Regions from separate parts of the Glaciecola sp. G7-5 genome, predicted to be linked through region 1. Evidence: predicted binding sites of a transcription regulator. Region 1 holds the regulator's gene; each other region holds the start of a gene.
What was found. Region 1 encodes sigma-54, which starts transcription at its own class of promoters, with help from an activator protein. Its sites were predicted from a motif close to GTTGGCACGNNNNTNGNNT; they were not measured.
Positions count from the first base shown of each region.

Region 2: a site for sigma-54 is predicted at 3,385-3,403, ahead of AC0L6H_RS01260 (diacylglycerol kinase family protein). Genes of this name have one in related genera too.
Region 3: a site for sigma-54 is predicted at 2,788-2,806, ahead of AC0L6H_RS11650 (choice-of-anchor E domain-containing protein). Genes of this name have one in related genera too.
Region 4: a site for sigma-54 is predicted at 3,178-3,196, ahead of glnK (P-II family nitrogen regulator). Genes of this name have one in related genera too.

Region 1 covers NZ_CM147892.1:2,369,159-2,377,542, reverse strand. Annotated here, with positions in the region: gene lptB (LPS export ABC transporter ATP-binding protein) at 1-552, shown strand, start outside; gene AC0L6H_RS10435 (RNA polymerase factor sigma-54) at 709-2,244, shown strand; gene hpf (ribosome hibernation promoting factor) at 2,270-2,557, shown strand; gene ptsN (PTS IIA-like nitrogen regulatory protein PtsN) at 2,565-3,008, shown strand; gene rapZ (RNase adapter RapZ) at 3,071-3,994, shown strand; gene AC0L6H_RS10415 (HPr family phosphocarrier protein) at 4,018-4,290, shown strand; gene mgtE (magnesium transporter) at 4,457-5,815, shown strand; gene arcB (aerobic respiration two-component sensor histidine kinase ArcB) at 5,839-8,211, opposite strand.
Region 2 covers NZ_CM147892.1:301,907-310,290, forward strand. Annotated here, with positions in the region: gene AC0L6H_RS01250 (pyridoxamine 5'-phosphate oxidase family protein) at 284-748, shown strand; gene AC0L6H_RS01255 (fatty acid cis/trans isomerase) at 781-3,159, opposite strand; gene AC0L6H_RS01260 (diacylglycerol kinase family protein) at 3,453-5,078, shown strand; gene AC0L6H_RS01265 (DUF2254 domain-containing protein) at 5,168-6,499, shown strand; gene AC0L6H_RS01270 (S8 family peptidase) at 6,525-8,384, opposite strand, start outside.
Region 3 covers NZ_CM147892.1:2,638,821-2,647,204, forward strand. Annotated here, with positions in the region: gene rnc (ribonuclease III) at 1-188, shown strand, start outside; gene era (GTPase Era) at 185-1,090, shown strand; gene pdxH (pyridoxamine 5'-phosphate oxidase) at 1,157-1,798, shown strand; gene AC0L6H_RS11645 (TatD family hydrolase) at 1,855-2,634, shown strand; gene AC0L6H_RS11650 (choice-of-anchor E domain-containing protein) at 2,885-3,562, shown strand; gene AC0L6H_RS11655 (AhpA/YtjB family protein) at 3,640-4,338, opposite strand; gene AC0L6H_RS11660 (chemotaxis protein CheV) at 4,409-5,365, shown strand; gene serB (phosphoserine phosphatase SerB) at 5,496-6,596, shown strand; gene AC0L6H_RS11670 (PilZ domain-containing protein) at 6,671-8,384, opposite strand, start outside.
Region 4 covers NZ_CM147892.1:1,807,291-1,815,674, forward strand. Annotated here, with positions in the region: partial or broken gene AC0L6H_RS07825 (lytic murein transglycosylase) at 1-137, opposite strand, end outside; gene mrcB (penicillin-binding protein 1B) at 584-2,896, shown strand; gene glnK (P-II family nitrogen regulator) at 3,251-3,589, shown strand; gene AC0L6H_RS07840 (ammonium transporter) at 3,614-4,846, shown strand; gene gloA (lactoylglutathione lyase) at 4,993-5,436, opposite strand; gene AC0L6H_RS07850 (VOC family protein) at 5,437-5,823, opposite strand; gene AC0L6H_RS07855 (prepilin-type N-terminal cleavage/methylation domain-containing protein) at 6,055-6,588, shown strand; partial or broken gene AC0L6H_RS07860 (permease) at 6,875-7,873, shown strand; gene AC0L6H_RS07865 (thioredoxin family protein) at 7,882-8,118, shown strand; gene AC0L6H_RS07870 (M90 family metallopeptidase) at 8,296-8,384, shown strand, end outside.

The sequences.
Region 1 (8,384 bases):
GATATCTTTATAGACCAAACCAATTTAAGTTTTCAGCCGATGCATGAGCGAGCGCGTCAGGGTATTGGATACTTGCCACAAGAAGCTTCTATATTCAGAAAGCTGAGCGTGTATGAGAACTTAATGGCAATTTTACAAACGCGCAAAGAGATTTCAAAAGAACAACGCGAACGCATTGCAGATGAACTGCTTGATGATTTTAATATTAATCATATTCGCAATAGTCTAGGCATGAGCCTGTCGGGTGGTGAACGCAGAAGAGTTGAAATTGCTCGCGCATTAGCCGCTGATCCTAAATTTATTTTACTAGATGAACCATTCGCTGGTGTCGATCCTATATCGGTGAATGACATAAAGAAGATTATTTATCAGTTGAAAGAGCGCGGCATTGGCGTACTCATTACCGACCACAACGTTAAAGAAACCCTCGATGTTTGTGAAATAGCCTATATTGTTAGCCATGGGGAACTTATTGCCTCGGGCAGTGCACAAGAAGTACTTTCGAACCAGACGGTGAGAGATGTTTATTTAGGTGAACAATTTTCTTTGTAATGACTCGCTAAAGCGCTATCATGTAGAAAAGTGAGTGCTTAGTCGTTGATAGCTTCAGCATTATGTCAAAATAGACAGGAACCGATGTTTCCTACAATTGGAGAAATTAGAGCCCCTTATGCAAAAACACCGCATTAATAAAGTAGAAGGTCAGTAATGAAACCTTCGTTGCAGCTCAAGTTTAGTCAACAACTTACCATGACTCCTCAATTGCAACAGGCAATCAAGTTGTTGCAGCTTTCTACTCTGGATTTACAACAAGAGATTCAAGAAGCCCTTGAATCCAATCCATTATTAGAGACTGCAGAGCATGATGTAGAAAGCAATAGTGCGTCATCGGATGACAATCAAACCCTTGATTCTCGCACTGATAAAGAACAGTTGTCAGTGAGTGCCGAAGCGACAAACAACAACGATACAGCAATGGCCAACGGCGACACTGAAGTGCCAGATACTATGGATTCGCATGATGCGCTTGAGAATAGAGAACTGCCCGATGACTTGCCATTAGATAGCTCTTGGGAAGAGTATTTAGGGTCGACTTCAGCGCCAACGCGCATGACCGGTATTAATCCTGATGATGACTACGTTTTTCAAGGAGAAACAACCGAATCTATTCAAGACCACCTTATGTGGCAAGTAGAACTCACCCACTTTAGTGATAATGACAAATCTATCGCAATTGCAATTATTGATTCTATCGATGAATCAGGTTACTTGACCGTTAGTAGTGAAGAAATTCTCGAGAGTTTAGATAATGAAGACATAGAACTCGACGAAGTCGAATGTGTATTGAAACGCATTCAACGATTTGATCCGGTGGGCTCAGGCGCGCGTTCGGTAAAAGAGTGTCTACTCGTACAACTTCAACAATTTAACGAAGATACACCTTGGTTGGCGCAAGCTCGCAGTATTATTGATGAACATTCAGATTTAATTAGTAGCAAAGATTATCGTACCTTAATGCGCAAGACTCGCCTCAAAGAAGACCAACTTCGGGAAGTAATGCGTTTATTAAAAACCTTAAATCCTCGTCCTGGCAGCTCAATATCGTCACGAGAACCAGAATATATTGTGCCCGACGTAAATGTCTATAAGAAAAAAGGCGTGTGGACGGTTGAACTCAATAACGAAGCTCTACCTGCGCTGACGGTAAACGAAACCTATGCTAAATTGTCAAAAACGACTAAAAATCCGAACGATTCTCAATATATTAAGTCTCATTTACAAGAAGCAAAATGGTTTATAAAAAGCTTAGAGAGCAGAAATGAAACCTTACTTAAAGTGTCGCATTGTATTGTTGCCAAACAACGCGAATTTTTTGAGCAAGGGCCAGAAAAAATGCAACCAATGGTGTTGAATGATGTAGCCGAAATGGTCGATATGCACGAATCTACAATTTCGCGTGTAACAACCCAAAAATACATGCATACTCCCAGAGGTATTTATGAGCTTAAGTATTTCTTTTCGTCACATGTAGCAACGGAGTCAGGTGAAAATTGTTCTTCCACCGCTATCAGAGCCTTTATTAAGAAGCTCGTGGCTGACGAACCTGCGCATAAGCCATTAAGCGATAGCAAGATTGCGCAATTGCTTTCGGACCAGGGTATTAAGGTAGCTAGACGAACAATTGCAAAATACCGGGAATCGTTACATATTCCCCCTTCGAATCAACGAAAAAGCCTCGTTTGAGGCCAAGCATTAGAGGACGAGCATTATGCAAATAAACCTAACCGGTCATCATATCGACATAACAGAATCACTTCGCAATTATGTTGATACCAAATTTGAAAAACTCGAAAGGCATTTCGACCACATTAACAATGTTCATGTTATTCTCAACGTCGAAAAGCTCACTCAAAAAGCAGAAGCGACGCTTCACTTAAGTGGCGGCGAAGTATTTGCGAATGCCGAACACACAGATATGTATGCGGCCATCGACGGCCTCATTGATAAGCTTGACCGTCAGGTCATTAAACACAAAGAAAAACAGAAACGTCACTAAGTAGAATATGATAATAAATGACATCATTTCACTCGACCGAACTCAATGTTCGGTCGAATGTCATAGCAAAAAACGAATTTTCGAAGTCATCTCCGAGATTGCGGTCCAACAATCCCCTGAATTAGACCAAGTGGAAGTATTAAGCAGTTTACTGGCCCGCGAAAAAATGGGCAGTACTGGTATAGGGCATGGCATTGCTATCCCCCATGGCAAAATTAAAGACTTAAGCAATATGATTGCGGTGATAGTCACTAGTAGTCAGCCCATTGAGTTTGACGCTATTGACAGCAAACCTGTAGATATCTTCTTTGCCATATTAGTCCCTGAGGAACAAACCGATCAACACCTTCAAGCATTATCTGGTATTGCACGCAAACTGAGTAATAAGGACACCGTCAAGGCTATACGTAAAGCCACAAACAAAAATGAAATCGTCGCCGCGTTAGCCTAAACCTTTTCATGAACATAAGCGCAATAAAAACAAACGCATATGTAACTCTTATAAGGTGATAAATGAAACTTCTGATTATTAGCGGTCGCTCAGGTTCGGGTAAATCAATCGCTTTGCGGTCACTAGAAGATCTTGGCTACTACTGTGTAGACAATATTCCAGTTTCACTTCTACCCACACTTACGCACACCTTGGTGGATCAACATGAACTTGTTGCCGTGAGTATTGATGTGCGCAATATGCCTGAAACTGAAAATGAAATTAGCGAACTACTTAATTACCTGCCTGAATTTTGGGAAATTACCATTATTTTTCTTGATGCAAGTGACGATGTACTCGTCAAACGCTATAGTGAAACGCGGCGCCTACATCCCTTGTTCAAACGCAGTAACTCACTGGTAGATGCGATCAACGAAGAGCGCGAAATCTTAGTGCCCGTCGCAGAAAAAGCGGATTTACATATAAATACCGACAAGCTATCGGTACATGATTTAGCTGAACTTATTCGCGAGCGCGTTTTAGGTAAGAAAAGCTCTGATTTAGTCATTGTCTTTGAGTCATTTGGTTTTAAATACGGCATCCCCAAAGACGCAGATTATGTGTTTGATGTAAGATTTCTACCTAATCCACATTGGGATCCTGACCTACGACCATTATGTGGACTTGATGGCCCCGTTGAGTTGTTTTTATCAAGCCAACCATTGGTAATGAAGTTAATTTGGCAAATTCAAAATTTAATAACAACGTGGTTACCCCACTTAGAGCGCAATAATCGCTCTTATGTCACCATTGCGATTGGCTGCACAGGAGGCCAACATCGTTCGGTTTACGTAGCGCAGTCTTTAGCAGAGGCATTTAAAAGTAGCCACGGTGATGTGCAAGTTAAACACCGTGAAATTGGCTTATCAAAACCTTTAGAAATGGCAAACGCTGAAGAAACGCCTGACGCACAAAGTAACATCAATAGCGAAGCCGGCAGCGAGTAAACTAGGGAAAACGGAGCTAAAAAATGAGGCTAGTAAAGACACTTACCATTGTTAATAAACTAGGCTTACATGCAAGGGCTGCGACGAAGTTAGTGCAGTTAGCCAATAGCTATGAATGCGAAATAGTGCTTGAACAAGACTCACAACAAGCCCCCGCAAATAGCGTACTTGCCTTATTGATGTTAGAAAGCAGCCAAGGCAAACAAGTGACGTTAATTTGCGACGGTGCTGATGCACAAGTCGCTATGCAGAATATTGAAAACCTCATCGCGAATAAATTTGATGAAGGCGAATAAATAGCATCTTTCCAGTCAATTCATCCCACAATGTTCTGACAAATGCTATACTTGCGCCACATCATAGCGCACTGCAACATTCTTATTTACAAACACAACAAAAGCATTTATAAGACACAGTAATATTGCTGTAGCGCAAATTAACACTCTTATATAGACCGACTCAATGTCTGACACAATCGAAACAACGCACACACAAGCTAGGTTAGAAAAGATTTCAGCGTCACTAGCTGCTGGTGCATTTGTGCGTGTTCGAAAACTATTACATGACATTCCTGCTGGTGATGCAGCCCTACTGCTTGAATCATCACCCACCAAAACGCGTGATATTCTGTGGCAAATGCTTGATGCGGACTTTCATGGTGATGTATTAGAAGAATTATCTGAGGACGTACGTAACGGTATTATTAGTAAAATGATGCCCTCAAGCGTTGTCGATGCGCTAGAAGACATGGATACTGATGACTTGGCAGAAACGCTAAGTTCTTTGCCAGAGAACGTGCTCAATAGCATTTTAACGTCGATGGACACTCAAGATAGGCAGCGAGCTGAAAAAGCGCTCTCTTATGGAGAAGATACCGCCGGCTTCATTATGAATACCGACACTATCACGCTACGCCATGAAGTTACTGTTGATGTAGTGATACGTTATTTGCGTTTAAAAGCTGAGCTACCTGAAAATACCGACACCCTGTATGTCGTGAATAGGCAGGACGTGCTAATTGGAACGGTGTCACTTTCTCGCTTGTTAACCTCAAGTCCAAATGTCAGTGTCGAAGATATTATGGACGACGAACCAGAAGCACTTACCGTAAATATGGAAGAACGCGCCGTGGCAAGTATGTTCGAGCGCTACGATTGGTTGTCAGCGCCGGTCGTAGATGAAGACGGAAAGTTAGTCGGACGAATAACGATTGATGATGTCGTTGATATCATTCGTGAAGACGCAGAGCACTCAATGATGAGTATGGCTGGTCTTGACGATGAAGAAGATACCTTTGCTCCTGTCGGCCAGTCTACCAAGCGCCGCTCTATTTGGCTTGGTGTGAACCTAGTCACGGCTTTACTCGCGGCAGCAGTGAGCGATATGTTTGAAGCCACACTTAGTCAATTAGCTGTTTTGGCGATTCTTAACACCATAGTGCCGAGTATGGGCGGAGTCGCAGGTAATCAAACACTAACCCTAGTCATTCGCGGTATGGCTTTGGGTCATGTAACTAGCGCCAACGCATTATGGTTAGTGAGAAAAGAACTCGCGATTGGTTTTCTAAACGGTATTATCTGGGCTTTTTTGATAGCGTCTGTGATTGCCCTGTGGAAACAAGACTACATGCTTGGCTTAGTAATCGCCTTCGCCATGTTGATGAACATGATTGCTGCAGGCTTAGCCGGTGCTACCTTACCTATCGTCATGAAGAAAATGAAAATAGACCCAGCCCTTGCCGGTAGCGTTATATTAACCACCATCACAGACGTGGTCGGTATATTTGCCTTTTTGGGCACCGCAACATTGTTTCTTATGTAAGGTTTGCAAAGCGCCCCGTCAACTCAATCGTCGTATTGATGTTGTTTAAGCCACTCATGCAAATAAGGCACATCTTTGCTTATTGCCATTTGCAGTTGTTCTACCCACTCGTGAACATTCTCCCACCAAGCGGGGTGATCCCCTTGTTGAATCATATTCGCGGTGATTTGCACTCGGCTTAAGCCCACAGAACTAGCAGCACCTTTTATTTTATGCGCTTGCGAACACACTTCGTCTTTATCATCGGCGGCCAGCGATACATTCAATATCTCCATGTATTCTGGTATTTTGTCTTCAAAGACCGCTAAACTCGCTTCTACCATGCCCTCACCAATGGTTTCAATTAACATGATAAGCAAGTCAAGATCGAGGACTTTTTGTGACTCTTGTTCTATCACGACTTTTTTACTCCCTTTTTGATCAGTGTTTCGAGGTGGGGGCAGATCGTTGCGTAGATCAGTAGCGAACAACTCATTGAATACTTGGATAATGCGACTCTTTTTAACGGGTTTTGCGATAACATCGTCCATTCCGTTTTGTAAGTACTCTTCTCTTGTCTTAATCACATTGGCAGTTAAGGCAACAATGGGAGTACGCAGCACTAAGTCCTCTTCTAACAATGTGCGAGCAACATCAAAACCGCTCATATCAGGTAACTGAATATCTAATAAAATGAGGTCATAGGTGGTTTCTTTAACCATATCAATCGCTTCTTGCCCGGTCATTGCTACGGCAACGTGTTGGCCTAGTTTCTCTAGCAAGGCCTTGGCGACCATTACATTCAGTTCAATATCTTCAACTAAAAGAATGTTTAAGCCAGTTACTCTCAGCTCTTCTACATCTGGACTTTGATGGCTGACAGTCACAGGCAGTTTAATTTCAAAGCACGTGCCTTGATTAAGCTCTGAATTGACACGAATGCTACCATTCATTTTATCTACCATCTGCTTACATATAGCTAAGCCTATACCCGTACCTGTCGCAGATTGAAAGTCATCACGTTGAACTTGATAATACATGGCAAATATTTTGTCGAGTTGGTCTTTTTCAATGCCAATACCCGTATCTTGAATCGTAAATGTGATATCAGCTTGCGTCTCGCTGTGTATTGTTGCCGACATAGTCAACGATACGGAGCCTTTCGGAGTAAATTTGACAGCGTTGAAAAGCATATTCCAGAGTACTTGGCGCAAGCGCGTGCCATCCGCTTCAAAGGCAACAGGGACAGGGTCTACAATTTTCCAATTAAATGCTAAGCCCTTGTCTGCAGCCAGCAACTTAATAATACTCGCTAACTCATTGACAAAATTGACTGTACTGACCGTTTTATATTGCATTTCTACTTTGTCGCGGTCGAGTTTATCGAGGTCAATTATATCATTGAAAATATTCCCCAACGTGATTGCGCTGGCGTATATAGTGCTCACCCATTCAAATTGTTCGGCGTTTAGCTTAGTGTCTCGCATCATTCTCGACAAACCGACAATACCATTGAGTGGCGTTCTCAGTTCGTGCGATATGGTTGCTATAAACTTTGTCTTATCTTTACTCGCTTGCTCTACTGCCAACTGCGACTGCTTACGCTCAGTCATATCGCGACCAAAGGCTAATAAACCAAGCCTTTTACCGTCATGATCAAAGAAAGGTACCTTGCGCATTTCAAAATAGCGACGCCGACCGTCCGCAAAACGCAGCCATAATTCTTCAGTAATAGGCGCGTTTGTTTCTAATACTTCTTGATCCGAAGCAGCTACTTGTCTGGCTAACTCTTCATCATATACTTGATGCGGTGTTAAGCCCATTAGTTCTTCTTGAGTTTTACCCACAAGCGCTTCGGCGACTTTATTGCAGCCTTCAAAGCGCCCTTCTTCATTTCGGTAATAAATCAAATCAGGAGAAGCATCAATAATGGAACGCGTTAACGTAGATAGTCTGCGCGCTTCTAATTCTTGCTCAGACTTTTGTTTTATTTCTTGCTCTAATTTTGAAAACATCGCTTCGCGTTCAAGTTGAGCATGCTTACGTTGTTCGATTTCGTAATTCAATTGACGAATATTGTTTTGCAGTTCACGGTTAAGTATCACATCGTGACGACGCAGCCGCTCAAGTTGATTGACCGCTTCTTCTAAATTGATACGAGAATGTTCTAATTGTTTAATTAATTTGCCAAAGAAGAACAACAGACATGGTGCACCGATTAAGGTTAAAACAATTGCACTTAATAAATCATGAGTACGAATATCGCTGCCAAGCGCTAAGCGCACCACAAAGGAGCCTGAAATGGTAAAGCACAAAGTAAACAGGACAAATAAAACACTGACTTTAAACGTGCCTAATTTATTCACATACTGAGCGACGTTAATTGCCCATGAGTCACTTGGAGTTTTATTTAACATAGTTTTTTTGGTGCCTAAGCAAGCAAACCGCGTTTAAGCGATATAAAAGAAAGTTTGGGCCTTGCATGCTATCAAGAATTTGGAGTGACGAATAGTCGAATAAGGCAGAAACCTAGGCTAAATTTGTTGCAAAACAATGTCAGTGCAAGTTTACGCATTAAAAAACTATAATT
Region 2 (8,384 bases), 2.1 Mb from region 1:
TATTTTACAAAAGCAGCGCTCAAGCGTGTAAAACTTGCAAAAGGTCAGAAGCAATTTCCTATACCTTTGTCTTACTAAGGCTAGCAACTGGGTACTTAAGCCCCACAGTCTTGCACTAGCAAACCCCGCTATATAAGGACTTAGTATATGCACTTAGCTTTGATAGCTGCCAGGCTATGTTGTGAAAAATACTTTGGCACCACTTATGCATTTCCTTATCTAAACAGTAGAAGCATGCAAACTTCTGCGTTAAAAAATCCCAAAGGTTAAAAGGAGAATAAACATGAGTAAACAAATCACTCAACAAATGTGGGAAACGATGGCAGATAGCCCTTATCTTATGATGTCGCTTAAATCGTCATCACAACACAGCGAACCAATGCGAGCGCAATTGGACGAAGATGCCAACGGACGTTTTTGGTTTTACACAACAAAAGAAAACAGAATCGCTGCTGGCGGAGAGGCTATGGCGCAATTTGTAGGACCAGATCATAAGCTGTTTGCCTGTATTTCTGGACACCTCGTTGAAGAAACTGACCCTGCAGTTATCGATAAATATTGGTCACCAGCAGTAGCTGCTTGGTACAAAGATGGCAAGGAAGATGAGTCTCTTAAAATGATGCGCTTTGAGCTGATTGATGCAGAAATTTGGTCAGTGGATCCTAGCATCGCTGGCATGCTTAAATTATCTACAGGTGCAACGCTACAACCCGATGAAATGGGTGAGCATGATAAAGTCAGTTTTTAACTGACTTTATCAATTATTGCTTAACAATCGGCCTATCGATTCTCTAATCGATTAAAATCTAGGTAGGCAGCCTCATTAGGATAATACTCGCTAAAGTAAGTGTGCAAATTATCTGCGAAGTCCCAAAAACGTGGATGACTTCGCCGGATACCAAAGCGATCTAAGAGCCTAGTGTAATCTTCAGCCGTTTTCATAGACGCTAATTGAGTCGCAAAGCTGTCTACTTCACCCTCTTCTATACGCAAAAATGCGTTGGGGTGAGAGGTCATAAAGCCACTTGATATGGTCACGGTATCCTCTTCAAATAAGCGCCGTTCTTGCTCGCCAAATAAATGTGAAATATTGCTGTGGGCGCTGTGTCGTAGCATAGTGTATATGTGACGCTCGTTTGAAGATTCTCGGTAAACTTCGATTAGTGTCGATTCGGGCAACAAGAAAAGGCCACGGCCCACCAACTTATTAATCCTCTCAAAGCTTGACAGTAGCGAGGGCGCTTGAAATCCAGAATCCTTTAAGTGTTTGCGACTTTGTACATCTGCAACCTTGTCTTGGATAAGAGCGTAAAGCTCTGTGAGAGGCTCACTTGTCTTGTATTCAATATCGCTGCTTATTTGACTTTCATTGGCTTGGTAAACAAAATCTTCGACCTTACTTACCGAGCCCCGATACCACTTCTTTCGGGTTGCTTTTTGTGCTTTTTGAGGCAAAAAAGATAAGAAGTTGAATTCGCCTTCCATTCGCAAAAAATCCATATACATGCGACTGTTTAACTGATGCCCTACATTCCCGTAAACATCGTAACCGGCCACCAATAAATAGTGAATCCTCTCAAACAACGGGTATGTTAATATCCATGCGGTCTGTGGACGGTTGCCAACAAGGCCTTTAACGACGCTTGCTGCATCACTGTGGCGAAAAACCGTTAATGCCAAATTATCATTCGTGCCTTCACCGTCCCACAAGAGGTCTAAAGTAATCTCAACGCTATCATCGATGCTTGTATCTATAAATTCAGACTTTGCCTGTAAATACTTACGTTCTTGCTTAGCATATTTAATCCACGCTGTTGGCAATGCATTACTCTGCTCCTCAGCGGGCAATGATATATTTTGTAAAGCGTCTTGCAAAAATTGGTTATTGCTTTCGGCTGAGGCTACACGTGGGTCTGCAAAAAGCACCCAAAAATGGTCATTAATTACGTTAAGCGCCATTTGCCCGCGACAAACCGGGCCTTTGATAAATTGCATTATGGTATTTTGCGATTCGTCCAACATATAGCGATATCGCGAATCTACCGGTAACTGTGCAAAAGTGATAAAGGGGTTTGATGCTTCTTCAGGCAGGTAGGAAGGTAAAAATTCAACCGTATATTCAGGCTCTATAAACCACGTTTTCCATTTTTGCATTCTGTCAGCCGTTAACAGAAATGGCATATGTGATTTATGTACCAAGGTTTCTGTCACCGGGATAATGCGATAATAAACGCGCTTGACCTTCGGATCATCAAAAGGACGCCGAGTATAAATACCATCTACCGCCTTCCCTGGAGGACTAATTGAGCGCACCATCTTAAAAAACTGCGGCTTTGTTTGAGAAGTACTATTAGCATCGCCAAAGTCATCAAAATGTAAATTCACTAAAAACAAATGCTCAAAAACATAGCGACTCATTAGCTGGCTTTTTAAATCATCTTGGTTAAGAAATGCTTCCCAATGATCAATTTTTTTCAAGATGTCGTCACTCAAGACAAGTTCATCACCGCCCTTTGCCCCCTTAGCAATCCACAAGCTAAGGGTCTCGTGTTCTTCTTTTGTTAATTTTGGTAAGCCATACGGCATTCCCCAAAGCGGATAATCTTCTTTATAGCTTGTTAGCTCGTCTAGCTTAGGACATTGATATTCTCGATTTATCTCTAACGCAATCTCTTGTGGTAATAAGGCCTGCTTTGGTAAAGGCGAGGATTGTTTTAAAGCTAAAAGTTCAGCCATGACACTACTGGCGAGGTTTTCGTGTGCACCTGCAGGTGCGTCAGTCACTATCGGAAAAAAATCTTTGTCTCGCCACGTTTCAAGACTGTGCGCGTCCTCAAACAAGCGAGTTAAATTTGACTCAATCAAACGTTCTCCATCATACACTCTTGCCTTGTTTGCTCCTCTAGCAATCCCTTCGATGCTACCTAGTTTAAGCTGACATGGTGCGTCATAGCATGCATGGCATACCACACAGCGTTGGTCGAGGATGGGTTTAACCTGCTTTCGAAAGTCTATAGGTAAAGAATCTAATTGAGGTGGTAATGTTTGTTGAGCCGCGATGGGTTTTGTCGCAAGTGCGGTGTCAGAATCAACAAAATAGACAGCTGTTATTCCAATAATGACGAGCAGTAACAAGACCGCCTTTGATACTTTGTTCATGAAAATCCATGTTTGTGCTGGTAAGCCATGCTACCTTGATTATAGGGTTATGAAGTTCGGCATTTGCGAGAACTTGGCGTATATTATCAAGAAATTATACGGTAACGTAATCAAACTTCCTAATTAAGCAACAAGCGTATTTGTAAACCTTTCACACATTTTACTTTTTGTTTATTCTAAAATATTGTTACGCTGTTGTTTTCGATGAAGTTTAGTTAACAAGCACTTGGTTCGGCTCTTGCAAAACAAGCGATGAGTTCTAAAAATCCTAAAATAAAGAAAGGAATAATAACGTGTTTATCATCAAGTATTATCTTGGGGGCGCAATTGCGTCACTCGCGCTAGCAATACTCTTACCTCATTGGTATTTCTCATTTGTGTTTGTATGGCTAGCTATATCCCTGCTAATTGTCAGTATTGCCTATATTTTTGATGTTCCAGGTGTGTTCAGAAAACAAATGGATGGCTCAATACCATTTTATGTAATGTGGCTTTTGTTGCCCTTCTTTTTAGGTGTACAGCTATACAATAGCTGGGCTAGACGAAATGACTCTGTGCCAGCAATACAAGAAATTGCACCCAATTTATTTCTTGGTTGTCGCTTGTTTCCATCAGACATCGACCATTTAGAAAACAGTGGCGTCTGCGCTATTTTAGATGCCACGTCAGAATTTAGCGGACTAAATTGGAGTGCCCATGACAGCAATTTAGCTTACTTAAATGTCCCTATTCTTGACCATTCAAGCCCACATCGAGAAGATCTCAACGAAGCGGTCAATTGGATGTCGCATCATATAGATAATGGCAGGGGCGTAGTCGTGCATTGCGCGCTCGGCAGGGGGCGTTCGGTTTTAATTGTCGCAGCTTATCTACTTGCTTCTGGCAAGTTTGACTCGGTAGACGAGGCCCTTTCCTTCATTAATAAGATAAGAGGTACGGCGCAATTAAACAGTGGACAATACAAAAAACTCTGTAAGCTTCACAAACAAAATGCATGGCAAAAAAAGTCTGCCGTTTTAATGATAGCAAACCCCGTATCGGGAGGCGGCAAGTGGAAGCAGTTTAAAGACGAAATTGAACAAAGGCTTTCTAGGCAATATAAACTTGACTGTGAATTAACGACTAAATCGAAAACGGCAAAAGATATTGCCCTGGCAAACAGGCATAAAAACTACTTCATGATCATTGCGTGTGGCGGAGATGGCACCGTTAATGAAGTCGCCAGCGCTTTAATCGATACTCAAACCGTTATGGCTATTATCCCCCTAGGGACTACAAATGCTCTTGCTCATGTACTGATGGGAAACAAGAGTAAACTCAGTCCTGTCGAAGTCGCCTGCGATGACATACTAAGCGGTGACAGTAGAGCGATTGACACCGCAATTTGTAACGATGATATTTTCTTGCTCTTAGCGGGCATAGGCTTTGAGCAGCAAATGATTGCATCGGCCGACAGACAAAACAAAGATGAAGCGGGCGAGTTCGCTTATTTAGAGGGATTGAGTACTGCTTTTGGCCAAAATGAAGCAAGAGAATACGAAATCACCATCGATGACAACGAGCCTCAGAAAATAAATGCGAGCAGTATTGTTGTGGCAAATGCAGCCCCCTTTTCTACCATATTGGCGCAAGGATCAGGAGCGCCAAATCCAACCGATGGAAAACTCGATTTGACGATTTTAGATACCCAAGAAAGTTTAGCCCTCCCCCTACTATCGTTAGTCTCTCGAGGTATTAATGGGCGCGTCGACCAAAGCGCTGAAACCGATGGTCTACAAAGTAGGCACTTGGAAAAAATAAAAATAGAGAGTGATGGTCCAATAGACTACGCAATTGACGGTGAGGTTCGACAAGCAAAAACAATCAATATCAGTATTAATAGCAAATCGCTACAGGTTGCGCATAAACAACAAGTATGAAGTAATTGAGACAATACTGCGCCGCGCTTTATAACAAACGTCAGTCGCTAAGGTAGGACCTTTGTGACCTTTTTATTTGGAAACAAACAATGAAGATGAAAATCGAACCTTTACTCGAAGCTATTCGAGCCAATTTTTGGTTTGTACCCACGGTGATGATTATTCTTACCTTGTTTATGGCCATTTTTACGATTTGGATAGATGCCTCACGTTTCGCTAGCGTCGATACCCTATTTCCGATTCTATATAGTAGTGATGTAGAAGCCATTCGTTCACTCTTAGGCACCATTGCTGCTGCGATGATCACAGTGACAAGTATTGCATTTTCTATCACCATCGTTGCGCTAACACTCGCCTCATCGCAATTTGGTCCACGACTCATGCGAAACTTCATGAAAGACCGAACAACACAAATTGTACTAGGAGTTTTCATCTCCACTTTTCTGTACTGTATTTTTATCTTCTGCGCCATCAGCTTAGAAGCACCTTACAAATTTACACCGGGCATAAGCGTACTATGGGCGATTTCAATGACCTGTGTTTGCATCGGCTTTTTAATTCACTTTATTCACCACGTTTCAATATCGATTCAAGCAGATTCAGTCATTGAAGATGTTTATTGTGAACTTAAACAAAGTATCGAAAAACTTTTTCCAAATAACATTCCTAGCGCTAATGAAATGCTTCCTTCTGAGGGCAATGTGGGAAAGGGTGAATATTCGAGTTGTGAACAATTGCGCTGTGAACATTCGGGCTATGTACAATTAATCGATTTACCCGCTTTGATAGCAAAACTAGTTACTTTAGATATGCAAGTAAAGCTTCATTTTTCACCTGGTGATTATGTTGTTAAAGGAGATGTATTTGGTGACCTTTATGCGAGCAAAGCTATTGATGAAGAGCATAAAAATGGGCTGAAAAAACACTTTATGCTTGGCTCTCAGCGGACTCCTGTGCAAGATCCAGAATTTGCTGTTGGGCAGCTCGTAGAAGTTGCCGTAAGGGCGCTTTCACCCGGTATAAACGACCCTTTCACTGCGATCACCTGTGTAGATAAATTAAGCTCTGCAATGAGTAATTTGTGCGCAAAACAGTTCCCTAATGTTATCTGGCAAGACGAGCAACAAGTGGTCAGAGTGGAATGTAAGTCTATTACTTTTGCGGCTATTGCTAACGCCGCTTTTGATCAAATTAGGCAACATGCGTTCAATGATACCGCGGTCACCATAAGGCTGCTAGAAGCGTTAAAATCAATAGCGTTAAGAGCCAACAAAGACGAACACTATGACTTTGTGTTTCAGCAAACCGATATGATTGAGGAGAGGCAAAGCTCACGTAAGGTTTCGAGCTTGGATGCCTTGGCAATAAAACAAAGAATTCAAGCTGTAAGAAGTTATTTAGAACAAAGTAGCGCAGCTTAAGACGCTACTTTGTTCAGCACCCTATTTATTCGTGCTCGATCCATTCCCGTGACAATGAGTCACTTCTGAACGAACGATTGCGCCATAGTTGAGAATCAGTATCAAAGCCTCGGTTGCGCCATAACTGAGAGTCAGTATCAAAGGTTCTGTTACGCCACAACTGGGAGTCGATATCAAACGAGCGGTTGCGCCATAACTGCGAATCAGCGTTAAAGTTGCGATTTCTCCAAAGCTGTGAATTACTATCAAAACTCGTGTGATTCCACAGTTGTGATTCGCCATTAAATGAGGATTTCAGCCATGATTGTGATGCATCAAGCGATGACATTCTCCAGCGTTGTGACTCATCGGAATCTCCCGACCATTCTAGCCCTTCAATCCCTGGAATATAAAAATCAGTTTCGTTTTCATGCAGTCTCACAGGTCCAATATAATGTTCTTCACCCGATAAATCTTTGGCTATCGACATATCTGCGTTAGCGCAACCTGTGGCAGTGCTTTCTATGGCTGCCATGGCATCGACCAAGCCTGCACCTTGCTGAAAAATACTAAATGCTAATTGTCCATTTTCGGTGGTTGCCGCTTTCGCGGTTTCGATAAGGCGACACTTAATATCGTCAGGTGTAAGGCTTGGGTTAGCTTGCAACATAAGTGCAATTATACCTGTTGTAACCGCTGTTGATTGTGATGAACCTGACATTTCAAAATAATTATGTTCTTCAAGGCCAACATCTGTCTCAGTAATAACTTCTGATACCTCGCCGCTTATAGGATCGGTCACAGTTACGATGACTTCATGGACATCTTCAAAAACAGGATGAGATTTACGAACGAGGGTAAATTTATCCATTATTCCTTGGATATGACCACCTGGCGCGACTAACTCAGGTTTAACAAAGCCTTCGTAAGTTGGGCCTGCACTTGAGAAAGAAGCAACAAAATCATCGTTCATGTTGTTAGGTGTGTAATTATCTGAAATTGCGCCCACGGTAATTACGTAAGGGGTATTCCCAGGTACGCCTATTGTCATTGCATCTGGGCCACGGTTGCCCGCGGCAGCAACTACCGTAATACCCGCTTCCCACGCCTTCATTAGGGCTTGATTTAATGGATCATCCCAATAATATGAACTGGGTATAGCACTAAATGATAGATTCAGCACTTTAATGTTATGAACATCCTTATTCTCGACTACGTATTCTAAGGCGTTGAGTATGCTTTGGTAGCTTGATTGGCCTTGGTCATCAAAGGCTTTTACGACGACTAAATTAACATCAGGCGCTATACCATTGTAACCACCAAGGAAGTTACCGTCTTCATCAACACGCTCACTTGAGTTAGTAATAATACTGGCTAAATGCGTGCCATGTCCGTTTTCATCATTTTTCTTAACTTTCTTATCTTTCTTATCAGCTAGTGTTGAATCAAGAACATCTATTTGGGTAATATTGCGGCTTCCATTAGTCGCTGTTGATTTTATTTCAGCTAAATCCCTAAGGCCTGTATCGATAATAGCGACGGTTACTCCGTAACCGGTAATGCCTATTTCGTGAGCTAAATTTGCTTTCACGAGTTTAGGATAGCCAGTATCTCTTTCTTTACCCAATGCATAGCTAGTTGCAGGGATAACGACGTTATGAACGATATCATCAGGGTAAACGAGTGCCATTTGATAAGATTCGTTATTAAGCGCTGACAAATTCTCAAAGCCAATACGAATATTGATATTTTCTCCGCTTACGAGACCAATGGATTTAGTAAACTTTAGCTCCGTGTCACTTTTCGTTCTGAATGAAATATCACGGTCATTTATATTCAGTGAGCTTACGCTAAGATTGGCTTCGGGATAGCGTAATTTAATGCCTTTTAGCGTTCGCTGGTTAAT
Region 3 (8,384 bases), 270 kb from region 1:
TGCAGAGCAAACAGTACGACCTGCCAGAATATAAAGTGATTGATATCAAAGGTAAGGACCATGCTCAAATTTTCACTGTCAAATGTGATGTTAGCGCCCTTAAGGTCCATAAAATAGGTGCCGGGAAAAGCCGACGCATCGCGGAGCAAGAAGCCGCAAAACAAATTTTGGAGAGTCTGGCCTTATGAATGAAACATATTGCGGCATGATTGCTATTGTAGGGCGTCCAAACGTGGGTAAATCAACGATTTTGAACCGCATATTAGGGCAAAAAATCAGTATTACATCGCGCAAACCACAAACTACGCGCCATCGTATAATGGGTATCGATACGCTTGATAATAAACAAGCAATATATGTAGACACACCCGGCCTACACGCAGAAGAGAAAAAAGCCATTAACAAGCTCATGAATAGGGCGGCGTCTAGTTCTCTTAATGATGTTTCGATGGTGCTTTTTGTCATTGAAGGCACGCGCTGGACTGATGACGACGAACTTGTGCTGAACAAAATAAAGCAATCAGGTCTGCCTTGTTGGTTGGTTGTGAACAAAATCGACATGGTGAGTGAACAAGGTAAATTGATGGACACCTTAAAAGAGCTTAACAGCAAGCACGATTTTGCGCACTTGTTACCTGTCTCTGCTAAACAAGGCAAACAGATCGACAATTTACGCCAGTTGATTTTTGATAATTTGCCTGCTTGTGAGTTTTATTATCCTGAAGATTTCGTTACAGACCGTTCTAGCCGCTTTATGGCCGCTGAAATTATTCGTGAAAAGCTAATGCGTTACACCGGTGATGAACTTCCTTATGCGGTAACCGTAGAAATAGAACAGTTTAAGCTTACGCCAAAAGGCGTTTATCATATCCATGGGCTTATTTTGGTTGACCGTGCTTCACAAAAACCCATGATTATTGGGAAAAATGGCTCCCATTTAAAAACAATGGGCGCTGAAGCACGTAAAGACATGGAAGCATTGTTCGACAATAAAGTGTTTCTAGAGCTTTGGGTCAAAGTTAAATCGGGCTGGGCGGATGATGAACGAGCCCTACGATCCTTAGGCTATGAAGAAGACTACCGGACGTAATAACTGGCTATTTGAGCTTACAAAATACGATAAAAAGATAAGTCGTTGTCGCATAGGGAGCGCATCATGAAACCATTGCAAGATTTTCGCAAAGAATACACCAAAGGCAGGCTTGATACTGATGTGCTCAGCACTAATCCCATGGACCTGTTTTCTCGCTGGTTAGAAGATGCCATTGCGGCAGATTTACCTGATCCCAACGCCATGACTGTGGCAACTGTTGATAGCAGCGGACAGCCGAGTCAGCGTATCGTGCTGCTTAAAGATGTGAGTGACGAAGGCTTTGTGTTTTATACCAATTTAGGCAGTCGTAAAGCACAAGAGCTCAAGCAAAACAATAAAGTGAGTTTGCATTTTCCGTGGTATTTTTTAGAGCGCCAGGTAAGAGTGTGCGGTATTGCAGAGCCATTATCACGTACAGCCGTTGCTAAATATTTTTTCTCTCGCCCAAAAGATAGCCAGCTTGGCGCTTGGGCAAGTAAACAAAGTAGCCCCATATCAACGCGCCAGCTGCTTGTTAGTCAATTTATGCAAATGAAGGAAAAATTTGCCAAAGGAGATATTCCTTTGCCTGATTTTTGGGGCGGATATTTAGTGAAGCCACAACAAATTGAGTTTTGGCAGGGCGGCGAGCATCGCCTTCACGACCGCTTTGAATATAATAAAGATGAACATGGACAATGGTCTAATCAGCGCTTAATGCCTTAGTGTATGAGGCAAATTCACTAGACCTGCCTGACTTCGTTATCAGCTAAGGCTTTTTCATGATTGACAGCCATTGCCACTTAGACTTACCAGCTTTCGACAGCAAGCTTTCGCAGGTAATTGAAAATGCTAAATCACTCGGTGTAGATAAATTTCTCGTACCGGGCTTGAGTATCAAGCAATTTCAGACCCTCCTAAATATAAAAGCAAAACATGCTGAAATAGATATTGCCCTTGGATGCCATCCTTACTTTTTAAAAGAACTTTCGCATAAAGCGTTTGAGAAAAGCATTGAAGAACTGACTGACCTTGCAAAGCAGCACTGCGATGACTATGTGGCTATAGGTGAGTGCGGCCTAGATGGATGCTTAGACATTTCATTTGTATATCAATATAAAGTGCTACAAGCACAAGTTGTCCTTGCACAATCGCTTAAAAAGCCGCTTATTCTTCACCATAGACAATCTCATAACGAATTAATAAGAATATTAAAGGCAACTAAATTTGAGTATGGGGGAGTGATACATGCTTTTAGCGGCAGTTACGAAACTGCGCAAACCTATATAGATCTTGGTTTTTCATTGGGAATAGGTGGCACGATTACTTATGCGCGAGCGGTAAAAACTCGCAATACCGTTCAACGCTTAGGTCTTGCGCATTTGCTTCTGGAAACTGACTCACCTGATATGCCGATATCGGGTTATCAAGGACAAGTAAATACCCCTGAGCGTCTCCCCTTAATCGCCAAGACCTTAGCTGATTTACTTGAAGAAACCTTGGATGAAGTCATCAGCAAAACCGATCGTAATTACCGCCGCGTGTTTATGCCCTTAGCTTAATAAATAAGATGTCGTGTGCCTATTGCGACATTCGCCTAGTTATAAAAGAGTTGTTAAGAAACTTCTTATGGGGTGTTTGTCATGATTTTTTACAGCAAACATTTTGTTTATTGTGAAAAATTCATAAGTAGTTGTAAATTAATAAAATAAAAAGTTGGCACAGCCATTGCTATACCCTCAGTACTAGGAACGTTTAGTCACTCCCGGCTAATGTTTGTTTAATCCTATTTATACTTGAAGGAAATTCACGATGTTAAAGAATATTTTATGTGGCGCTACCCTTTTATGTGCAGCTGGTTTTGCAAATGCAGCAAGTATCACTGTTAGCGAAGTTGTTACTATCGCAGATACTAACTTTCAAACTACTGTTAGCTTAGCTAAGTTTGATACCATGGGCGGTACTCGCGTACTAGACTCAGTCGCCTTTTCAATTGACGGCGAAATCATCGGTTCTGCTGAAGTTGAGAGTAGAGACGCACAAGCAGCGACTATCGTGACTAATTTATCTGCTGAGCTTATTCTTATTGATGCAATGATGAATCAATTGGTTGTGGCGATGCCAACAATCGTAAATACTTTCAGCGCAACAGCGTATGACGGTACCCTAGATTACGGCGGTACTTCAGGTTTTACCTTAAATAACATTACCGCGAGCACAACAGCAACTTCAGCGGCGTTTACTGATGCTGGCACCTTAGCGGCATTCACAGGCCCAGGTTCAACCTCATTCGTATTTGATGCAAACGCAACAAGCTCTGCAACAGGCGCTGGTAACTTGGTAACTGGTTTTACCACGCAAGCAGGTGGTCTGGTATCAGTAATCTATACTTACTCTGACATCACAGTGCCAGTATCGGCTCCTTCACACATTGCATTGATGGGCTTAGGTCTATTAGCATTTGCTGGCTTAAGAAAAGCGCGCAAATAAGCTTTATAGCAAGAACACACATTCAAAAAAATCACCGCTAAGCGGTGATTTTTTTTACTTCTTTTTTGTGTTTACCTTTATATCAGATCATCTTCGCTGTCGACCAAACGATAACTTTTACGCAGTTTATAAATCAAGCGTGTACTCAATGTTGCAGCAATAATACTGAGCACAATAATCAACAGACTCTGCAAAAGTTGGTTCTTGTTAAATGCTCTATGATGCTCTGTAATTGCTTGTTTATCTAGTACCAGCTTTAGGTAACCAATTACATTGCCTTCATATACAATATCTTCTACGAATACTAAGGGCTCTAAATCACTGTTTTTAAGGATGTCGACTACAGATAATCGATCATCTTGTTTCGCAAGACGTACGCCGAGTTCGTCGTATAGTACAGCACCTTTTACAAATATTCCTTGATTGACCACCTCTATATAGTGATCAAGCATCGTTTGGTCTTTTTGGGCCAAGGGCGCTGCCACAAGTCTAGCGGCTTGCACAGTTAGGCTACGCCCTAGTTGCTCGGACTCTACGCGGTACCAACTAGCTGCATTTTGTGTGTGCATCATATAAAGGTTAGCGCCAATCGCAACGAATAATATGAACAATATAAGCGTAGAAATACGCTTAAATATTGAGTAATTGTGATTGCTGCTACGAATATTCATGATAACAATAGGTGATGTTCTATTAAATTTGGGATGGGTCGACCATAGTGGAAAAGGCTTAATTTGCCAAGCATTTGTTGAAATCTTTAGTCTTACAAACCGCATATTTTAATCGTGTTTTTATAAAAATGGTCGATAAACACTAGTAGCTGTTTATTCTTGTTGAGAAAGTGCAATGTCAAAACTAATGTCGTCAATAGACCAACGAACACAGTTGGTGGGCGAAAACAGATTAGAATTACTTTTATTCAAATTGGGCACGCGCCATACTTTTGCCTTAAATGTATTTAAAGTGCGTGAGGTGATCACGGTGCCGGCGATGAACCAAATACCGGGTTCGCATTACAATTTAAAAGGAGTAACAAACTACCGTGGTAAGTCAATTCCCGTAATAGATTTGCGAGATGCGATTAAAATGCACAGTAATAATCCAGAGTATCAGCCTGAAAACGTCATCATCACTGAATATAACCGCAGTGTACAAGGTTTCTTAATTGGTCAAATCATGAATATTGTGAATACCTCCTGGAGTGATATTCAAGCGCCCCCGAGTTCTGTTGGGAAAAATAATTATTTAACTGCAATTACGCGCTATGACAACGGTGAAAACCAAGAATTAGTCGAAATTATAGATGTTGAAAAAGTCCTTTCTGAGATCGTACATTACGATACAACTATTTCTCCTGAAGCCTTAGATGAAAAAGTTAGCAATCAATTACGCGGGCAAAAAATTCTTGTTGTTGACGATTCTGCGACTGCAAGATGGCAAATACGCGAAACCCTAGCGCCTTTGGGCATTGAAATAATAGAAGAGAAAAATGGCTTGTTAGCTTTAAATCGCTTAAGGAGCTGGGCCGATAGCGGTAAAAAAGTAGAAGATGAAATTCTCATGATGTTTACTGATGCCGAAATGCCTGAAATGGACGGCTACAGACTAACCGCTGAGGTGAGAAGCGACGCGCGCATGGCGAATTTATTTGTTGCCTTAAATACATCCCTAAGCGGAAGCTTTAATGAAGCAATGGTAAAAAAAGTAGGATGTAATCGGTTTATTTCAAAGTTTCAACCTGATTTGTTGGTTGATGTATTGCAACAGCGCATGCGCGAGGTCATCAATAATAAAGAGAACTAAGTAAAATTTCCCACTAATTTACTTACCCGACTTGCTTATTCTGATAACATTATGAAAACTCTTTTTATAGAAAATCGAGCAATATCCAGTATTGCTCGACGCACAGAATTGCAACAGGGAACGCCTTCTTTTGAACAAACAAGCTCCAAAGCCAACTCAAACTCAAGCTAATATTCACTTTTCTACGCGTTACCTTCGCGAGCAACTGAGCAGGGGAAATACGTTAGCTATTCAGGCTGATACCCAATCGACTTTCCTTGAAGAGGAAAAGCTCGTTTCTTATATCGAACAAAAGTCGATTGATACAAATAATGTTGAAAAAATTGTCATCGTTGGTCAAGCCATCAATATTACAAGCTTAGAAAAAATGGTGAGCAAATATTTTGCAGATGCATCTTATGTATTAATACAAGCACATCACTTGAGCGATGAATTCCCACAACAGGCTGTAGAGCTCAGTATTTATGGTTCCAGTGCAAGTAATACGCACATAAGCGCAGCAGAAACTAGGCCTTCGTGTGTCGTCGCCAACGAAACGCTAAGGCAACTTGCCAATGATTTCTTTGTCGATGCGTTTAGGGTCACTAAAACGCGTTTAAGTACTCCTGGCTTGTTGGTCATGGATATGGATTCAACCATAATTAATATGGAGTGTATTGATGAAATCGCTGCTTTGGCTGGTGTAGGCGAAAAAGTGAGCGCGTTGACTGAACGAGCGATGCAAGGTGAATTAGATTTTAACCAAAGTCTATACGCACGGGTGGCTTGTTTAAAAGGAATCGAGCTTAACGAGCTCGACAAACTAAAGAGTCGATTACCCATAAACCCAGGCTTTGCTCGTACGATTGAAATCTTGCAAGCACATGGTTGGGTAACCTGCATTGCTTCTGGTGGTTTTACCTATTTTGCAAACTATCTAAAAGATAGCTTTGAGCTGAACTATGCCCATAGTAATGTATTGTCGGTTGAAAACAATGTGCTAGGCGGGTCTGTTGAAGGTGATATTGTTAATGGCGAGATGAAAAAACAGATCCTATTACAAAGAACACAAGAGCATAATTTTGATATGCAACAGACGATTGCGATTGGCGACGGCGCAAATGATTTATTGATGATGGAGGCCGCGGGAATAGGGGTTGCCTATAAAGCCAAAGCTAAAGTACAAATAGCAGCCGATGCCAACATTAATTATTGTGGCTTTGAAGGCTTACTATATTGTTTAGCGCCCTAAGGGCGATTTCAGCTTTATGTAAACGCTTTGCAAAAGCGGCCAAGTAGAAATGACGACTAAAAAGCCAATGCAATTTAGTCGTTTAGTTTGTTTTCTACATCATAACGGTACAGAACTTCAGAAGTAATGTCAGTTAAGAATAAAGCACCGGCGATGTCCCACATGCGCTCTTCAAAATAGGTAGCTTTATGAATTGCGTGTTGACTTAAATAGAGTAATTCATGCTCAATTTTTTCTAAGTCAGGCTTAAGGGCTTTATTTATCGTCACGCTAAAGGCAATGAATTCGCCATTTTGCTGAGCTTGTTTAATAAAACTTTGTTTCGCTCGGTGAGTCGACAATTCATATTGCCATTTGGCTCTTACGATATTTATAGACGGCTCGCTTTTGCTAGGCGTGGCGATATAAATTTCAGTTTTAATGGCTCGCGGATCAATCTTTAACACTTTCAAAGACTGATTTACGTAATCTTTTCCCACGTTATTGTCTTGGTATAGCCAAGCCAAGTTCACGAGCGCTAAGCTTTTGTCGTGATGTAAGAAATCCATCCATTTCGATCTCACTTGACTAACCGTTGCCATCGCAGGTAAGAAGCCTTGTTGTTTTTTCTCAACGTAAGCACAAAATTGCGGGCTGTTCTTTGAATGCAAGTTTCTAAGTGCAGACACAATTCCTGTTACCGGCTCTTCTACATCGACTTGTACAAGCTTGTCACCATTGTTGGTAATAAGCTGCATAAAGAAGTTTTCAGCCACGCTCATCTCGTCTAAAGAAACTGCCTGAACATGCAATACCTGTCTATCAATATTAATATGAACGACTCTATATTGGAGATTCTTTAACTCAAAATTTTGCGTGATTTGTTGTAAGCGCACAAAAGACAGTTCTACTTTACTGTTTAGTCGCTGAGTAAATGGCTCTTCTAGCTCAATTTTTAGTCCGCTTACCGATATATCTTCAGAAATACCACGAATGTATTGGCTGTTGCTTTTCAGCATGATCTGCGTTCGTAAAATATAACGCGCTTGCCTACGGGACTCTTCTTGTTTGTGCCTATATGATTTCACTAACATAGGCGGCTTGTTACGTGCGTGTCCAAAAGCCTTGAGCAACTTAATTTTATGCTTAAATATACGTTTGCTTTGATAACATTCTTGACCAGAACCACAGGTAATATCGGTAATACTAACCATATTACTAATCGCACTAAGCTGAGATTGTAGTCTCGGCGTCAAGGGTTTATTCAGGCGGTCAATTTTCTTGCTAACACCATCAGGAATCGACGTAGGTGAAAATGCGCCTGCCGGGTTGATGTCTGTACAAGTTACCTGATATACACGCCAGCTTACTTTTCTTGAGCCATAGCCGAGGAAGGTTGAAGCTAATTCGGGATATTGCTCCAGTTCTTCTTGGGTGGCTGAATAAAAATAGACTTTTTGGTCTTTAACATGGTTAAAGCAATAAATCGTCATTAGTGGATAGGCACTGCTGTCATGCAGCAACTGGTGTATCCTACTTGGATTGATTAAAAAGCCGATTAAATTATGGCCACGCTCATCAGTCCAATAGTCCAAAATATGTTTGTTGTGCGAATTCATCGACGCCATCGAAGCGCGATAAAAATCATGTTTATCACGAGTCACAAATACCGGAAGGGTAGGCGTGATATTAGCAAAGCTCTGTTCGTACACTTTGCTCGCCATCGACATTTCGACATTGTCTAAATTGACTTTGTAGCGATGCTTGTTGAGTTTAATCAAATCACTTACAAAGATATCAAAAGGACTA
Region 4 (8,384 bases), 560 kb from region 1:
GTCTTTTTGTTTTCAAGGCACTGAGCGAAATTCGCTTTGTTTTCAGCAACAATTTGCGCTACCTCCTCACTTTTAGCAGCGTGAAGGTTAAATGAGATAGGGCAAGCGGCGAAAACGATGCCAAAGCTTAATATCATCTTTTTTGCTTTGCGTGAGATAGGCGTGCTAGCGAGTGTTTCCAAAAAGCCTTCCTTGTTTATGCAATCAATCTTAAACTGTGTGAGTACTTTACCGAGATTTAGTTCTGTAAACAATTAAATAAGGTCGAATATTAGCGCTTTAGGTGATGTTTTTCACTTTTAGGCTGGCTACACTGATTTACTGACTTGGTCTTTATTGTGTCTCGCAGGAATTGCGCAGAAAAAGAGCTAATGCAATATACCTTTGGGGCAAAGTATATGTTTGCACTGGAAAAGTGTAAACTCCCCCGCTCGTGAACTTACACAATAATAGCTCGTTTGGGCCTGTGACTGGGCTTTTTGAGAAGGGAACTTTTTCGTCCCTACAGCCACTAATAAGCGGGTATAAATGCTTACGCGGTGCAAAACATGAGCCTAATTAAAAGTAGTAAAAGGGAAAGTAGTTGAATAAAAAAAATCTCGTTTTGGCGCCGTTTTCGTGGATTAAGCGCCACTTTTTCAAATTAACGTGTTTGTTTCTCGCCATTATAGTTAGCTACTTGGTGTACTTAGACGCTTCGATTCAACCCCGCTTTGAAGGGAATAAATGGCAAGTACCTGCGCAAATATATGCGCGTCCATTGTCTATAGAACTAAAACAAGAAATCAGCATGCGCGAGGTGCTCGATGAATTACATTTACTTGGCTATCGTAAAAAACCAACTATCGCTGAGGTAGGTGAATACTCGCAAAGTAAACAAACACTCAATGTCTATCGACGAGAGTTTTACTACCCCAACAAGCTATATCCATCGCAACGTATACAAATTAGCTGGGATGGTCCGCGGATTGATAAAATTAGGGTGCTCGACACCAAAACCAACTTATTGCGCACTAGTTTAGAGCCGTGGTTGGTCTCGCGTTTAGTGAGCGGCTTAGACGAAGATAGAATGCTAATGTCTGATAACGACATTCCTTACCTGCTTAAACGGGGTCTAGTTGTTGTTGAAGACAAGCAGTTTTATGATCATCATGGTGTTGCCCCTTTATCTATCCTACGCGCATTAATTGCCAATATTACAGCTGGCAAAACAGTGCAAGGCGGGAGCACATTAACTCAGCAACTCGTGAAAAACTTGTTTTTAACCCGCGAACAATCCTATAGCCGAAAATTAAAAGAAGCCGCAATGGCCCTAGTCATTGATGCCCGCTACAGTAAAGACGAAATTTTAAATGCATATATCAATGAGGTCTTTTTAGGACAAAACGGGGCAGTCGCTGTCCACGGTTTTGGATTAGGTAGTCATTACTTTTTCAATAAACCTTTAAAAGAACTTGCCATACATGAAATTGCGACGCTCGTTGGTTTAGTCAAAGGGCCGTCGTATTATGACCCAAAACGCCATGTAGAGCGAATGACCGAACGCAGAGACTTAGTATTGCGGATGCTTCTTGAAGCCGGTGAGATCACGCCCGACGAGTATGAAATTGCGGTAAATTCTCCCTTGCAAACTAACAATAATCCCAGTTTAGCCTCAGGTAAACATCCTGCTTTTATGGATAAAGTGAGGCAAGAGCTTAAACAAGTGGTGCAAACACAAGAAACCCGACTTTCAGGAGTAAAGGTATTTACTACCCTAGATATAAACGCACAGCGGCGCGCCGAAAAAGCAATAGTTGGGGTTGTTGCGGCTAAGGCTAAAGCATACAAACAACCCGATTTAGAAGCCGCGCTGGTTATGTCCGATATTAAAACAGGGGGTATACGTGCGTTAGTGGGTGGTAAAAATACCAGCTATGCAGGGTTTAATCGCGCATTGAACGCCTATCGTCCGATCGGTTCGCTAATAAAGCCTGTGATTTATTTAAGTGCACTTGAAAATTCGAGTCAGTTTACGCTTGCTACCTTAATTGACGACAAACCAATCAGTTTTGATGACGCAGATGGTAAAAAATGGCAGCCGTTAAATGCAGATAAAGAGTTTAGGGGACAGGTGCTTTTACTTGATGCACTAGTGAAATCGTACAATGTACCAAGCGTTAACTTGGCCGCGAGTATAGGTTTTGATGAAGTCGTTAATAGTTTAAACCGTTTAGGCGCCGATAAAACCGTACGGCCCTTACCTTCAGTGGCCTTAGGAGCGGTTGATTTATCTCCTTTGCAAGTAAACCAGGTATATCAAACTATTTCGAATAACGGTATTTTAAAGCCTTTATACGCGCTCTATGCTGTGAGTACGCATGAAAATGACTTGATCTGGAAGCGCCCTCCAAGACAGCAAATCAGAGCTGACGAAGATGCTACATACTTGTTGAATTACGCCTTACATAAAGTGACGACGGAAGGCACCGCAAAACGCATTAAAACCGCCTTTCCTAATGTGAATATGGCAGGGAAAACAGGTACTACAGACGATTATCGAGATAGCTGGTTTACTGGCTTTGATCGCAACTTAGTCACCAGTGTTTGGCTTGGAAATGATAATAACACGCCTATTAATATGTCGGGCGCTACTGGAGCGCTGCCAGTTTTTATTGCCTTGCAAAAACAACAATCACCTAAAACGCTCGTTAGGCGCTTTCCGAGTAGTTTGACCATTGCACATTTTAATCGTTTGACGGGCGAACAAACCCTTCCAGGCTGCCCAAATGTAATTAGTGTGCCTGCATTAAAGTCTTCTCTAGGAGAACCTTCAGGGTGCTTGAGTCAACCCGTACCAGTAAAACAGCCAAGTGAAAAGAAAAAGTCTTGGTGGGACAGGTTGTTCGGAGATTAAGATAAACAGCACAGTACCCTAAATACCACCTTGATATGGTGGAAGTATGCTACGCCTTCTATAAACACAAAGCCTTCTGTAAGCACATCGTCATTTTTACACAGGCAAGAAAGGCGCTTGCGAAGACTCGCGCTGAAACACACAGTTTTGGTCACGCGACACAAATATTACCAGTGCACCTTTAGTGCGCAAACTCAGCCTTATGCACCACCAGGGTGCGATGATTTCGGTCGTTTAGGGCGCAAATTATTATAAGTTACTGATATTTATTACTTTTAAATTCTGGCACTGCTTTTGTATTACTCCGCATAGACTCAACACATTTTCGTTTAATTTAAGCAGGAGCAACAACATATGAAATTAGTCACTGCAATCATCAAGCCTTTTAAGCTTGACGATGTTCGTGAAGCCATCTCTGAGATAGGTATAGATGGACTGACCGTTACCGAAGTTAAGGGGTTTGGACGCCAAAAAGGGCATACCGAACTATATCGTGGCGCAGAATATCAAGTAGACTTTTTACCAAAAGTTAAGCTTGACGTCGCTGTGCAAGACGAACAAGTCGAACGTTTAGTCGAAGCCATTGTTGGTGCTGCAAAGACCGGCAAAATTGGTGACGGTAAAGTATTCGTATATGACTTAGAACAAGCCGTACGTATTCGTACCGGTGAAGTTAACACAGAAGCCCTATAAGCAGTATTCTTGGAGAACAGCACAATGGAAATTACATTCGAACTCGGGTATGCACTAGATACCTTTTACTTTTTGATTTGCGGCGCCCTTGTAATGTGGATGGCGGCCGGTTTTACCATGTTAGAAGCGGGTCTAGTACGCGCTAAAAACACCACTGAAATTTTAACCAAAAACGTGGCGCTTTATGCCGTAGCATCAATCATGTATATGATTTGTGGTTACAGCATAATGTACGGCGGTGACGATTTTACTTTATTCCTTAGCGGTATAACGGGTGATGGAGCAACAGGTGTTGAAGAGCCTGCAGGATATTCACCATCAGCTGACTTCTTCTTCCAAGTGGTATTTGTAGCGACTGCTATGTCTATTGTGTCAGGCGCGGTTGCTGAGCGTATGAAACTTTGGGCATTCTTGGCGTTTGCTGTGGTACTGACTGGCTTTATCTACCCAATGTCTGGAAGCTGGACTTGGGGCTCACAAGCTGTGTTTGGCATGTTCACTTTAGGTGACTTAGGATTTAGTGACTTTGCAGGTTCTGGTATTGTGCACATGGCTGGTGCTGCTGCAGCGCTTTCTGGCGTACTTATTCTTGGCGCTCGTAAAGGCAAATACACTAAAGATGGAAAAGCTAATGCAATCCCTGGTGCAAATTTACCATTAGCAACATTAGGTACATTCATCTTGTGGATGGGCTGGTTTGGTTTCAACGGTGGCTCTGTACTTGCTACGGCCAACGTAGAAAATGCTAACGCAGTTGCGGTTGTATTTATGAACACAAACATGGCTGCTGCCGGTGGTCTTGTTGCTGCATTATTACTAGCGCGTATTTTGTTTGGTAAAGCAGATTTAACCATGGCCTTAAACGGTGCACTAGCTGGTTTAGTTGCCATTACCGCTGAACCTTCAACACCAACTGCTTTAGAAGCTACTTTGTTTGGTGCCTTAGGTGGACTATTGGTTGTGGTAAGTATCATTGGTCTAGACAAATTAAAAATCGATGATCCAGTAGGTGCTATCTCTGTCCACGGTGTGGTTGGTTTCTTAGGTCTTATCTTAGTACCGCTTACCAACGAAGGTTCAAAATTCACAGGTCAGTTAGCAGGCGCAGCCACTATCTTCATCTGGGTATTTGTAACAAGCACAATTGTTTGGTTAGCACTTAAAGCTGTTATGGGCATCAGAGTCTCTGAAGAAGAAGAGTACGAAGGTGTAGACCTAAGCGAGTGTGGCTTAGAAGCTTACCCAGAATTTAAATAAGCCTAGAGCGACGCCTTTATGGCAAAGTTTGTAGGGAGATGCGGTAAACAAGAAAGAAAATAATAATAAGACAGAATAATATACCGCACTATAAAAGCCAGCAATTTGCTGGCTTTTTTTTGTTCACTATATACCCGCCATAAAACTTACCAAGTACCTGTATTTTCCATCGATGCCCATGGTTCTTCAGCCGCCAATGCCTCACCTTTTTGTAAGAGCTCAATTGAAATGTTATCGGGAGATTTTACAAAAGCCATGTGCCCATCCCGAGGAGGTCTATTAATCGTTACACCGTTATTTTGAAGTTTACTACACAAGGCATATATATCGTCTACACGAAATGCTAAGTGGCCAAACGCTCTACCTGTTGTATATTCTTCTTGCTTATCCCAATTGTAGGTAAGCTCTAATAATGGTGCGTCGCGTTCCTGTGCCAGAGTTTCATCATCGGGTGCGGCTAAAAAGATTAAAGAAAATCGGCCTTTTTCACTGTCATATTGACGTGTTTTAACCAAGCCAAGTAAGTCACAATAAAAGTGTAGTGAAGCATCTAAGTCAGTCACTCTTATCATGCTATGTAAGTATTGCATCTATTCATCCTCGTTTATATTTTGCTTGTCGTCTGTGCCATGCGCCCATACCGCCAGTTCGTTTTGGCAGGGATCTAAAAAGTGAAATCGTCTTCCGCCTGGGAACGAAAATATATCCGTTTTGATACTGCCACCACAGGCAATTATTTTTTCTAAGCAGGCCTCTAGATCATCTGCATACAACACCACCAATGCAGAGCCTTCACTTGCGTTGGCAGCCATGGGGGCGTGATAAAAGCCACCGGCAATGCCTGCTTTTTCGAATGCGGTATATTCAGGTCCATAGTCAACAAATTGCCAATTGAAAGCTTTACTATAGAATTGTTTTACGGCATTGAGATCGTTTGCAGCTAACTCGATATAGTTGATAGGTATGTTACTTGACATGATTTGCCTCGTGCTAACTAGCCTAGAATTGACGCCAAAGCATACCAGTGCATAAGACATCTTAGCAAGGCAAACGATTGACTAAGTATTAATACCTATTTTTGCTTCAGCCTCTTTTATGGTGCTGTATTTCCACATCAATTTTTTTAAATTCAGTAAAATCACTGCTAAAGAAAATAAAAAAAGCGCAGTTAAAAAGAAGATTAATTATGAAAATGCATTGGAGTTTTTATGCAAAAAGGTTTTACATTAATTGAATTGATTATTGTGATCGTTATATTAGGTATCCTTGCCGTTACCGCTGCCCCCAGATTTATTGACCTTTCTGATGATGCCATTGAATCGGCTACAAAGGCAGAAGCCGCGAGTTTTAAAGCCTCGATTAAATTAATCCATGGGCTATATCAAATAAGACAAACATCTCCAATACCGGTTGAAGATAAATTAGTCAATATCGACACCATCTCAGGCTGGCCAACGGGCAGTGGAAGCGGGTCTGCATTTTGCGTAAATTTGTGGAACCAAGTGTTAAATAGTTCAGAATCAGTCGTTGGCACATCAAATCCTACCCAAGCACTATCAGATGGATGGAATGCTTATGGGAATGCTGAATTTTGTGCTTATGGCAAAAAACATTCAAACTTAACATTTGCTAGCGGCAGCTTGCCGCATTTTGTCTATTATATTCGCGATATTGCCCCGGTATCTGTTTACGGTCAAAGTTATGAAGGTGAAGCGGGAGAAATACAGTTAATCAATCTGTAATCTACTGGATTATTTACACCTCAAAAGGGCTGAGTAAAATCAGCCTTTTTTTTGAATCGAAGACTGTTCGGTCACTTGAAATGCGGCCCGTTAAACAATCTACATTCTTCACGCATTTGTCTATTTTATTGTGTTTGCATCTGCGCGACGTCATCATTTCCTATGGCGAGTGCTTAGATATTTCACTATACTAAACAAACACACAACATTACCCCGTTGTGACTGCCAACAAGCAATTCTTAATACCATCAAAACGGGACCTGTTTTATAGAACAGGGGAGAAACAATGTTTGAGATATTTACAAGCTTAGCTGATTAGCTAACTTACGATGTATTAAGACTTTCGCCCGAGTCAAAATTAGCAGACGCTATACACTTCTTCATTGAAGATGTGACAAAAATATATGTGCTTTTAGTCGTCATGATTTATTTCATTGCGGTGATAAGAGCATCTTTAAATGTTGAACGGGTTAGAGATTATTTAGCGCAAAAAAATAGAGGTATAGGTTACTTTCTGGGGTCTGGATTTGGGGCGATTACCCCTTTTTGTTCTTGCTCAAGTATTCCGGTATTTCTTGGTTTTACTTCGGCAGGTATTCCCGTTGGAATTACCATGGCGTTTTTACTTACGTCTCCACTGATAAATGAAGTTGCAGTGTTGTTATTGATGAGTTTACTTGGATGGAAATTCACCCTTTTGTATGTCGTGACAGGCATGCTTATCGGTATGTTAGGTGGTTTTTTTCTAGACTCAATAAAAGCAGAGCGCTGGTTGCAGTCATTTGCAGCGAAAGCACTTGCTAAAGGCAAAGAGCAACAAAATAGTCAAGCCAATGCCATGGACTCACCAACGAAGATGACCTTATCTGAGCGACATGCCTTTGCTAAACAAGAAACATTAGAAATTTTTGGCCGAGTCTGGAAGTGGGTAATTATAGGTGTTGGTTTAGGCGCAGCTTTACACGGTTTTGTTCCTGACGGCTGGATTGAGCAACATCTTGGCGATGGACAATGGTGGTCTGTTCCCGCCGCAGTTCTCATTGGCATTCCTCTTTACTCAAATGCCACTGGGGTTATTCCCGTCATGGAAAGCTTAATCGTTAATGGTCTACCGATTGGTACAACCTTAGCTTTTTGTATGAGTACTGTGGCAGCAAGTTTTCCCGAGTTTATTCTACTTAAACAAGTCATGCAGTGGCGATTATTGGCCATAGTATTTATGATGTTGCTAGTGTCTTTTACTGTCATTGGTTGGATATTTAATACATTTACTAATTTTTTATAAGGTGATTTATGAAACAAGTTAAAGTTTTGGGTACTGGGTGTGCAAAGTGCGTTAAAGTTGCTGAATTAATTGAGAAGATATCAGTCGACCTAAATGTTTCTGTCGACGTTTTAAAAGAAACTAATCCCCAAACGATTATGGAATACGGTGTGATGAGTACACCTGCTGTTGTTGTTGATGAAAAAGTCGTGCATTCAGGTTCTATTCCGCAAACCGAACAAGTTAAAGCTTGGTTAACGGCCTAATCAAAAGTCCCGTCAGTTTGACAAACGCACATGCAATAAGGGTGCTTTGTCTATGTTAGGCCTTATCCTTAACTCAAGGACGTGGACCCAGATGCTTGGGTGTAAATGCTGAGTGATTACTTGAAAAATACAAGGATAGTACCTATGTCACTACTATATTTCTTTTTAATAGTCATTATGCTTTCCTATTTGCTTCCCTTGTTTCTTGGTGTAGTGGTTATTGCCGTTTTGGTCGGCAAGCCATACTGGCAAGAATATAAACGAAA